DNA from 2 places in the Ensifer sp. D2-11 genome. Region 2 is predicted to be linked to the other one. Evidence: predicted binding sites of a transcription regulator. Region 2 holds the regulator's gene; the other holds the start of a gene.
The links. The regulator HrcA, encoded in region 2, represses chaperone genes, less so after heat shock. The targets are predictions, from matches to a motif close to GTTAGCACTCNCNNNNNGNGAGTGCTAAC.
Positions count from the first base shown of each region.

Region 1: groES (co-chaperone GroES) is a predicted target of HrcA. The motif match lies at 2,027-2,055, and genes of this name have one in related genera.

Region 1 covers NZ_CP096434.1:638,454-643,761, forward strand. Annotated here, with positions in the region: gene ltrA (group II intron reverse transcriptase/maturase) at 191-1,450, shown strand; gene M1D34_RS20175 (usg protein) at 1,651-1,923, opposite strand; gene groES (co-chaperone GroES) at 2,204-2,518, shown strand; gene groL (chaperonin GroEL) at 2,565-4,193, shown strand; gene M1D34_RS20190 (DUF899 domain-containing protein) at 4,397-5,143, opposite strand.
Region 2 covers NZ_CP096433.1:2,861,207-2,866,514, forward strand. Annotated here, with positions in the region: gene rpoN (RNA polymerase factor sigma-54) at 1-508, shown strand, start outside; gene hpf (ribosome hibernation-promoting factor, HPF/YfiA family) at 787-1,359, shown strand; gene ptsN (PTS IIA-like nitrogen regulatory protein PtsN) at 1,534-1,998, shown strand; gene grpE (nucleotide exchange factor GrpE) at 2,337-2,963, opposite strand; gene hrcA (heat-inducible transcriptional repressor HrcA) at 3,122-4,201, opposite strand; gene rph (ribonuclease PH) at 4,459-5,178, shown strand.

The DNA of each region.
Region 1 (5,308 bases), on a different replicon from region 2:
TGAAGGGCTGAACATGGAGTGCCGGACGGAGCAAGGTCTTTCGATGATGGCAACAGAAGCAGAAGATGGGGTTGAGAGGCCCCATGCCCACGCCGAGAACCGCGGCCGGAAGTCGCGAGGACAGGCATTGGGTGCATCAAACATCACGGCAGGGCCCCCACGCTCACGACCGGAGGCAGACGAGCGACTGATGGAGACGATCCTCAGCCGCGAGAACATGATGGCGGCCTTGCGCCGGGTGGTGGCGAACAAGGGCGCGCCGGGCATCGACAAGATGTCCGTCGAGCAGTTGAAGCCATATCTCCTTGAACACTGGCCGCGCATCAGGGAAGAACTGCTGGCGGACCGTTACAGGCCGGCGCCGGTGCGCGGGGTGGAAATCCCCAAAACCGGTGGCAAAGGGATGCGGCAATTGGGCATCCCGACGGCATTGGACCGGCTCATTCAGCAGGCGATGCATCAGGTGCTGATGCCGATCTTCGACCCGGACTTCTCCGCTTCTTCCTACGGCTTCCGGCCGGGGCGGAGCGCCCATGACGCGGTACTGGCCGCCCGGTCGCACGCGACCGACGGCCGCCGCTTTGTGGTCGATCTCGATCTGGAGAAGTTCTTCGACCGGGTGAACCACGACGTGCTGATGGCTCGCGTGGCGCGCAAGGTCACGGACAAGCGGGCGTTACGGCTGATCCGCCGCTACCTGCAGGCCGGGTTGATGACGGGCGGGATCGCGATGGCTCGCAGCGAGGGGACGCCGCAAGGCGGCCCGCTTTCGCCGCTGCTGTCGAATATCCTGCTCGACGATCTCGATAAGGAACTGGAGAGGCGCGGGCATGCCTTCTGCCGCTACGCCGACGATTGCAATGTCTATGTGCGATCGCAGCGTGCAGGCGAGCGGGTCATGGCTTCGCTCACCCGCTTCCTTGCCGAACGGCTGAAGCTCGCGGTCAACGGCGCCAAGAGTGCCGTCGACCGACCGTGGAGGCGCAACTTCCTTGGCTACACCATGACTGCCAACGAGAGGCCGCGTCTGCAGATTGCGGTCTCGAGCGTGAAGCGGTTCAAGGGTAAGCTAAAGCCGGTGTTGCGCGCCGGGCGCGGCCGCACCCTAGCCGCCACCGTCAAAGACCTCACCCCGATCCTGCGCGGCTGGATCGCCTACTTCCGGCTGAGCGAAGCGGAAAGGGTTGCCAGGGACCTGGACGGCTGGCTGCGGCGCAAACTGCGCTGCATCCTGTGGCGGCAATGGAAGCGACCGGCCACCCGGTTTATGCGGATGATGCAACACGGCCTGACGGAACAGCATGCGCGTGACGCGACCGGAAACGGCCGCGGCCCTTGGTGGAACTCCGGGGAACGCCACATGAACTATGCCATCCGTCGAGCCTTCTTCGACCAACTCGGACTGATCTCGCTCCAGAGGGAACTCCGACGCCTAAACCACGCTGCATGAACCGCCGTGTACGGAACCGTACGCACGGTGGTGTGGGAGGAGGGACGCCGCAAGGCTCCCTCCTACCCGATTCTGTGACAAGCACAGAGATGAGGGCGAGGAGAAGCGCCATCATCCATCTCGCAGCAGCCGTCATAGACTCCAGATGAATCTCGACGGCCTCAGAACGCGAGGGCGCAAGCGTCTTTTAACGCCGGAACTCAGTGAATGTTGAATTCGCCGTCCACCTGCCGCCACTCGTTCGGGCCGATCAGCCGTTTGTGGGTGAATCGCACGGAGTGGAGTGGCCCGTCGAGATTGGTCTGCCAGAAATCGAGGAACTTTCGCATCTGGGGAAATTCCGGTGCGAGGTCGTAATCCTGCCAGACATAGGTCTGCAGGACGGATTCGAAATCGGGAATGCGGTAGAGGATATGCGCGGTTGTGAGACCGTAACCGTTGAGCTGGCGCTCGAGATCCGATGAAAATCGCATGCTTCATCTCCGTTACATATCATTCGCCGGCTCCCGGCTGATCTTGCGGGGCGCCCCGGCATGACCTTAACGTCACAGCGAAATTCGGGTTCCTTTCCAGTCTGTTAGCAGCCGCGTCGAAGCGCTGCTAATTTTTTTGCCGGGGCCTCTTGAAATCTATTTTTAGCCCAACCAGATCATCCCGCGCGAAGTGCTCGAACGAGGCTTCGCACCCGTCCGGATTGGTCATCCGGTCCGGGATGGGGAACAAGATCATCAATGTTTGTCCATGGAGGAAAACATGGCGTTTCGACCGCTTCATGATCGTATTCTCGTCCGCCGCGTCGAGTCCGAAGAGAAGACCAAAGGCGGCATCATCATCCCCGACACTGCCAAGGAGAAGCCCCAGGAAGGCGAAGTCCTCGCTGTAGGTCCCGGCGCGCGCAGCGAACAGGGTCAGATCCAGCCGCTCGACGTCAAGGTGGGCGACCGCATCCTGTTCGGCAAGTGGTCCGGCACCGAGATCAAGATCGACGGCGAAGATCTGCTGATCATGAAGGAAAGCGATGTCATGGGAATCATCGAGGCGCAGGCCGCCGAGAAGATAGCCGCCTGATAATTCGAAGATACAGTCAACAAGCTGCCTATTAAGGAGTGAAGAAATGGCTGCGAAGGAAGTCAAATTCCAGACCGACGCACGCGAGCGCATGCTGCGTGGTGTCGACGTGCTGGCCAATGCCGTAAAGGTAACCCTCGGTCCGAAGGGCCGTAACGTCGTTATCGACAAGTCGTTCGGTGCGCCGCGGATCACCAAGGACGGTGTCTCCGTCGCCAAGGAGATCGAACTCGAGGACAAGTTCGAGAATATGGGCGCGCAGATGCTGCGCGAAGTCGCTTCCAAGACCAACGACCTTGCCGGGGACGGAACGACGACCGCTACGGTGCTCGCACAGGCAATCGTCCGGGAAGGTGCCAAGGCCGTCGCCTCGGGCATGAACCCGATGGACTTGAAGCGCGGCATCGATCTCGCAGTCGATGCGGTCGTGAAGGAATTGAAGAACAACGCCAGGAAGATCTCCAAAAATTCCGAGATCGCTCAGGTCGGCACCATTTCCGCCAATGGCGACACCGAGATCGGACGCTATCTCGCCGAGGCCATGGAGAAGGTCGGCAATGAAGGGGTGATCACGGTCGAGGAGGCCAAGACGGCCGAGACGGAACTCGAGGTCGTCGAGGGCATGCAGTTCGACCGCGGCTATCTCTCTCCCTATTTCATCACCAATCAGGACAAGATGCGCGTGGAACTGGAGGATCCCTATATCCTCATCCACGAAAAGAAGCTTTCGAACCTGCAGGCCATGCTGCCGGTGCTCGAAGCGGTCGTCCAGTCCGGCAAGCCGCTCCTCATCATCGCCGAGGATGTGGAAGGCGAGGCGCTCGCCACCCTCGTCGTCAACAAGTTGCGCGGCGGCCTCAAGGTTGCTGCCGTCAAGGCGCCCGGCTTCGGCGACCGCCGCAAGGCCATGCTGGAAGACATCGCCATCGTGACCGGCGGCACCGTCGTTTCGGAAGACCTCGGCATCAAGCTTGAAAGCGTCACGCTCGACATGCTGGGCCGGGCCAAGAAAGTCTCGATCGAGAAGGAGAACACCACCATCATCGACGGTGCGGGTTCGAAAGCCGAGATCGAGGGCCGTACCACGCAGATCCGCGCCCAGATCGAGGAAACGACCTCCGACTATGATCGCGAGAAGCTGCAGGAACGCCTTGCCAAGCTCGCCGGCGGCGTCGCAGTCATCCGCGTAGGTGGCTCTACCGAAGTCGAGGTGAAGGAAAAGAAGGACCGCGTCGACGACGCGTTGCATGCGACGCGGGCGGCAGTCGAGGAAGGGATACTGCCCGGCGGCGGCGTCGCGTTGTTGCGGGCGGTCAAGGCTCTCGACGGCCTTGAGACCGCCAACAACGATCAGCGCGTCGGGGTCGATCTCGTGCGCCGCGCTATCGAAGCTCCCGTCCGCCAGATTGCGGAAAACGCTGGAGCCGAGGGCTCTATCATCGTCGGCAAGCTGCGCGAGAAGACGGAGTTCTCCTATGGTTGGAATGCCCAGACCAACGAATATGGCGATCTCTATGCCATGGGCGTCATCGACCCGGCCAAGGTCGTCCGCACCGCGCTTCAGGACGCAGCTTCGGTTGCCGGTCTTCTCGTCACGACCGAAGCCATGATCGCCGAAAAGCCCAAGAAGGAAGCCTCACCGGCGCTTCCGGCCGGCGGCGGCATGGACTTTTAAGCGATCGACCGGGCCCGCCCTTGCCCTCGGGGGGCGGGCCTCCCTTCCAAGGGCAAGTTCCCTAAGTCTTTGCTAAGACTGCCATACCGCTCCAAGGTATCGGAAGTTTCCCTCATCCCTGTGCTCGTCACAGGGATGAGGGAATCAAACAAGCCGCCCCGGGTACCCCAAATCTGGTCGACCCGACCTAAAATCGCCCCTCGCTAGTCCTGATTTCGGAACGCCGCCTCTCCGGCGTCCGACACCTCGACCCACTTCTTGTCCGGCTCGGCGTCTTTGACGTAGCTGTCGTGCCAGTTCCACCATTTGTAGGTCGGGGTCTGCGGATAGCCTTCGGGCGAATCCTCCCAGACTTCCTGCCGGCCGAGCGGCGTGATGTCGAGGTAATTCCACGTGCTGCCCATCTGCTCGTCGCCGCGATTGTTGATGAAGTAGGTACGGAAAACGCGGTCGCCGTCGCGATAGAACACGTTCGTGCCGTGCCACTCGTCCACCCCGAAATCGGCGTCGAAGCTGTCCGTCACGGTAAACCAGGGGATCTGCCATCCCATGCGCGCCTTCAGCCGGGCGATGTCTGCCTGGGGTGCCCGCGAGACGAAGACGAGGGTTGTGTCACGGGCGTTCAGGTGGGCGAGGTGCGCAACCTGATCGGCCACCATGGAGCAGCCTCTGCAGGCGTGGTCGGGCCAGCCGAAAACGCCCGGTTCGAAAAAGGCGCGGTAGACGATCAGCTGACGCCGACCGTCGAACAGGTCGACGAGGCTGACCCTGCCCGCGGGGCCTTCGAACGCATATTCCTTCTCTACAGCCATCCACGGCATCCGCCGGCGCTCGGCGGCAAGCGCGTCGCGCGCCCGGGTCAGGGCCTTTTCCTTGACGAGCAGCTGTTCGCGCGCAGCCTCCCAGGCCTGCGGCGGGACGACGGGTGGCGTGTGCATTGGTTTCGTCATGGCTCGGCACCTCCAGTTTGTGCGCTTCGGCAATCTGTACGCATTGGCGCCTCCTCGAGGCGCGATCCCGATCGCGCCATGGCCTGGCTGTCGGGCTTGAAGTAGTTTGGCACCGGAACGCCGATGATGGGAGTAACAAGTGTGGCGCCATTTCATTGGAGCTGC
Region 2 (5,308 bases):
CAACGAGTGCCTGCAGAATGCCAACTGGCTGACGCGCAGCCTCGATCAGCGCGCCAGGACGATCATGAAGGTGGCGAGCGAAATCGTCCGGCAGCAGGACGCCTTCCTCATCCACGGCGTCGGCCACCTGCGCCCGCTGAACCTCAGGATCGTTGCGGACGCGATCAAGATGCACGAGTCGACGGTGAGCCGGGTCACCTCCAACAAATACATGCTGACCCCGCGCGGGCTCTTCGAATTGAAATATTTCTTCACGGTCTCGATCGGCTCGGCGGAAAACGGCGATGCACATTCGGCCGAGTCCGTGCGCCATCGCATCCGCACGATGATCAATCAGGAAAGCGCCGATGCCGTGCTCTCGGACGACGACATCGTCGACGTCCTCAAGCAGGCCGGCGTCGATATCGCCAGACGCACCGTCGCAAAATATCGCGAGGCGATGAGCATCCCCTCCTCCGTCCAGCGCCGCCGCGAGAAGCGGGCGCTGGCCAAGGCCGCGGGATTCTGAGCGCTGCCGGCAGGCCGCAAGCGCGTAAGCCGGGTTGCGCTTTGGGCTCTGGCCGGCGGAACCGCCGGGGCCTGATGAACGTTTAATTCCACGACGCGCAATTGACTCTCCGCGGTACAGCGGATATGAGGCCGCCGCGCTTGCCTGAGATAGAACTCCGCGAGGCAGCGCGCGCTCACGATTTCGGTCGTTCAGGACTCCGGTCGCTGAAGTGCTTGGATGACGGGAGCGCTTGGAATAGACTGGGCACGCAATTCACGAACAAGAGAGGAAACTCCATGAGTGTGCGTGTATCCGGTAAACATATGGAAATCGGCGATTCGTTTCGCGTCCGCATCGGCGAGCAGATCGAGCAGGCCGTAACCAAATATTTCGACGGAGGATATTCGAGCCAGGTCACTGTGGAAAAGTCAGGGTCGCGATTCAGCGCCGACTGCAAGCTTCATCTCGATACGGGCGTGGTATTGCAGGCAAACGGCCAGGCGAACGAACCACAGTCAGCCTTCGACGCGGCTTCGGAGCGCATCGAGAAGCGGCTCCGGCGCTACAAACGCAAGCTCAAGGACCATCACAACGGCAACGGGCAGAATTCCACCGAGGTGGCCTATCGAGTGATGGACTCGGTGCCCTTCGAGGACGAGGAAGTTCCCGACGATTATGCACCGACGATCGTTGCCGAAACTACGAAACAGTTGAGAACAATGTCCGTCGCCAACGCGGTTATGGCCTTGGACATGACGGATGAACCGGTGCTGATGTTCCGCAGCCCCGGCAAGGATGACCTGAACATCGTCTATCGGCGCAACGATGGGAATATTGGCTGGATCGACGCCGCCAATATCAAGGCATGAGTGGGGATGGGGGAAGCCAGCCGGACTGGCGTCCCCCGTCTTTCCGATCAGCGGGACGGCGGAAAAGCTCGACTTTTCTGTGCATTCGAACCGCCAAGACAAAGATGGGTAGAGCCATCACGGCGCATTTGTGATGAGATTGCCAGGCTCTAACCGGCGAACGAGGATAAAAGAATGGCATTGGCAGGCTTGCTGCATCAAAATGCGATCATCCCGGCCATGAGGGCCAACTCGAAGAAGCAACTCCTTCAGGAATTGGCGGCAAAAGCATCGAAGCTCACCGGTCTGCCGGAGCGGGAGATTTTCGACGTCATCCTGCAGCGAGAACGACTCGGCTCGACCGGTGTGGGCAACGGCATCGCCATCCCGCACGGCAAGCTCAGCAATCTTCCGTCGATCGTCGGCATCTTTGCGCGGCTCGATGCGCCGGTCGATTTCGAGGCATTGGACGACCAGCCGGTCGACCTCGTCTTTCTGCTGCTTGCACCGGAAGGTGCCGGCGCCGACCACCTGAAGGCGCTCTCGCGCATCGCGCGCGTGCTGCGCGACCATGACATGGTGTCGCGTATCCGAGCGAGCGACTCGGCAAGCGCGATCTACACGCTGCTTAGCGACGACACGACCTCGCACGCTGCCTGAATATCTTCTGAATGCCGCCTACCGGAGCCGGTTGGAAGAGCATGCGGCAATTCGAACAACGCCGAAGGGCCGCGCACCTTGCAGAGTGCGCAGCCCTTCGCAAATCGCATTCATGCGCCGTCAGATCACGATGTTTTTAGGTCGGGTCGACCTACTGCATGTTTCCTTTAATCGTATCCGATTAAAGGACAAAAACATGCAGCAGATCAAAGTGCTACAGCGACCTTTGCGCGTCTGATAAGACGCCCGGCGCTGTAAAAACATCAACGTGATCGATTCCAAGAAGTTGAGACGCGGGATGCGGGCGGAAAACCGCACACACCTTTCCTCATCCCGCTCTAAGCAGCAGGCGTCTCGCTTTCAGAGGTGGCTGCTTTCGGGCCGCCCTTGGCAACGCCGACCATCGCCGGGCGCAGGACGCGCTCGCCGATCGTGTATCCCGCCTGGACCACCTGGACGACCGTGTTGTTCGGAACCTCGGTGTTCGGGACCTCGAACATGGCCTGGTGGAAATTCGGATCGAACTTCTGGCCGGTGGGGTCCAGCTGCTTCACGCCGTGACGCTCGAGCGCCGCAAGCATCGACCGCTCGGTCATTTCCACGCCCTCGATGAGTGCTTTCAGGCCGGCATCGCCCGCCTCCCTGGCGTCGGCCGGAATCGCATCCAGCGCGCGGCGCAGGTTGTCGGAGACCGCCAGCATGTCGCGCGCGAAGCCCGCGACGGAATAGGACTTCGCGTCCTTGACATCACGTTCGGTGCGCCGGCGCAGATTGTCCATCTCCGCAGCAAGGCGAAGATATTTGTCGCGCAGTTCCGCACTCTCGGCCCTGGCAAGCTCAAGCGGATCCGGCGCGGTCGTGGAAGCATCCGCCTCCGGCTTTTCCGCGGCTTGCGGCTCAGCGGCTGTTTCGAATTCTTCAGGCGCCGCGGCCTCGGGTCCGTTCTTGTTCGTTTCGTCGGTCATGACGTTCTCCGAATTTCTGTCTTTTGCTGTGTTCGGCATCATCAAACCAGCGGAAGTCGCTTTGCTTGAACGTACTGTTGCCTGGATTTGAAGCCCGATATCGATGTTTGGGCCCGAAAAATCAAGGGTCGATTGCTTCATCGATCAAAAGGATTCGCTCAGCGCGACAGCCGCGACATGAGCTGGGCGGTGTAATCGACCATGGGAACGATGCGGGAATAGTTGAGCCGGGTCGGCCCGATGACACCGACCGCGCCGACGATGCGGTCGTCGCTGTCGCGGTAGGGAGCGACGATCAGCGAGGATCCGGAGAGCGAAAACAGCTTGTTTTCGGAACCGATGAAGATGCGCACGCCCGGGCCGCTCTCGGCGAGGTTGAGGATCTCGATCAGGCTGTCCTTCTTTTCGAGGTCATCGAAGAGCATACGCAGCCGCTCGATGTCGTCCGTCCCTTCCAATCCTTCGAGCAGATTGGCGCGGCCCCTGACGATCAGCCGCGCCGGCTGGCCGTCGCCCTCGCTTCCGGACCAGATCGCCAGCCCACGCTCGACCAGGTCCTGCGAGAGCGCGTCGAGCTCGCCGCGCACCGTCTCCTTGACCTTTTCCAGTTGCGTCCGCAATTCGGGAATCGTCTGACCGGCAAGGTGAGCGTTGACGAAGTTCGCCGCTTCGGTGAGCTGGGCGCTGGTGATCCCGGCGGGCAGCTCGATGATGCGGTTCTCCACCTGATCGTGCTCGCCGACGAGCACCGCCAGCGCCTTGGTCGGCGCCAGCCGGATAAACTCGACATGCTTGAGGACGGGATCGCTCTTGGTGGTGATTACGAGACCTGCGCCGCGCGACATGCCGGACAGCATCTGGCTCGCCTCGGTAAGAAGGTTTTCGACCGACCTGTCCCGATTTCCCGGGTGAACCTGCCTTTCGATCGAGGCGCGTTCCTCCGGCGAGAGATTGCCCACCTGCATGAAGGCGTCCACGAAGAAGCGCAGGCCCAGCTGCGTCGGAAGCCGGCCGGCGCTGACATGGGGGGAATAGATCAGGCCCAGATCCTCGAGGTCGCTCATCACGTTGCGCACCGAGGCCGGCGACAGCGACACCGGCAACAGCCGCGAGAGATTGCGCGAGCCCAGCGGCTCCCCGCTTTCCAGATAGCTCTCGACAATGCGGCGGAAGATCTCGCCGGAGCGCTCGTCCAGCGCCGATGCGATCCCCTTCGTTCCAGGGTTGCGCAGTACCATGTCACTCCGTGATCAGTATTCTGTGTCCGGAAAGAATATAGTGATCCGCGCGGGGAATGGCAAAAGGGAAAAATCACTGCGAAGCTTCGACATCAAGCGGTTCCCTTTGCCTACGCCATGATCTAGAAGGCTCACGAAAGCGCCGCGCGTCTTCAGACGCGCAAAGGCCGCTGGAGCACTTTGAATTCTGCATGTTCTTGTCCTTGAACCGAACAGGACCCAAGGAAGCATGCAGTCGGGATCGACAGGAGTTGACGATGCGGCCATCCGGTAGAAAAACCGACCAAATGCGCAAGGTCTCGTTCGAGCGCAGTTTCTCCAAGCATGCGGAAGGATCCTGCCTGGTACGCTTCGGCGACACGCATGTTCTGTGCACCGCGAGCCTGGAGGAAAAAGTTCCGGCCTGGCTGCGCAACGGCGGCAAAGGCTGGATCACCGCGGAATATGGGATGCTGCCGCGCGCGACCGGCGAGCGCATGAGGCGCGAGGCGGCGACCGGCAAGCAGAGCGGCCGCACGCAGGAGATTCAGCGGCTGATCGGGCGGTCGCTCAGAGCCGTCGTCGATCTTCCGGCGCTCGGCGAACGTCAGATCTCGATCGACTGCGACGTGATTCAGGCCGACGGCGGCACGCGAACCGCGTCGATCACCGGCGCCTGGATCGCCCTCCACGACTGTTTGAAGTGGATGGAAGCTCGCAACATGGTCAAGCTGGAGAAGGTCTTGAAAGATCATGTGGCCGCCATTTCCTGCGGCATCTTCGCCAGTCAGCCGGTCATCGACCTCGATTATCTGGAAGACTCGGCTGCGGAGACGGATGCCAATTTCGTGATGACGGGCAGCGGCGGCCTGGTCGAGATCCAGGGAACGGCGGAAGGCAAGCCCTTCAGCGAAGAAGAATTCGCAAGCCTGATGCTGCTCGCCAAGAACGGCATTGCCGAACTCGTCGAAATGCAGAAGCAGGCGATAGCAGGCTAGATCACGATGTTTTTAGGTCGGATCGACCTAAAAACATGAACGTGATCGGAACCAAGAAGTTCAGAAGCGGGATGCGGGCGGAAAAGCGCGCGCACTTTTCCTCGTCCCGCTCTAGACCGCTCTCTGCTTC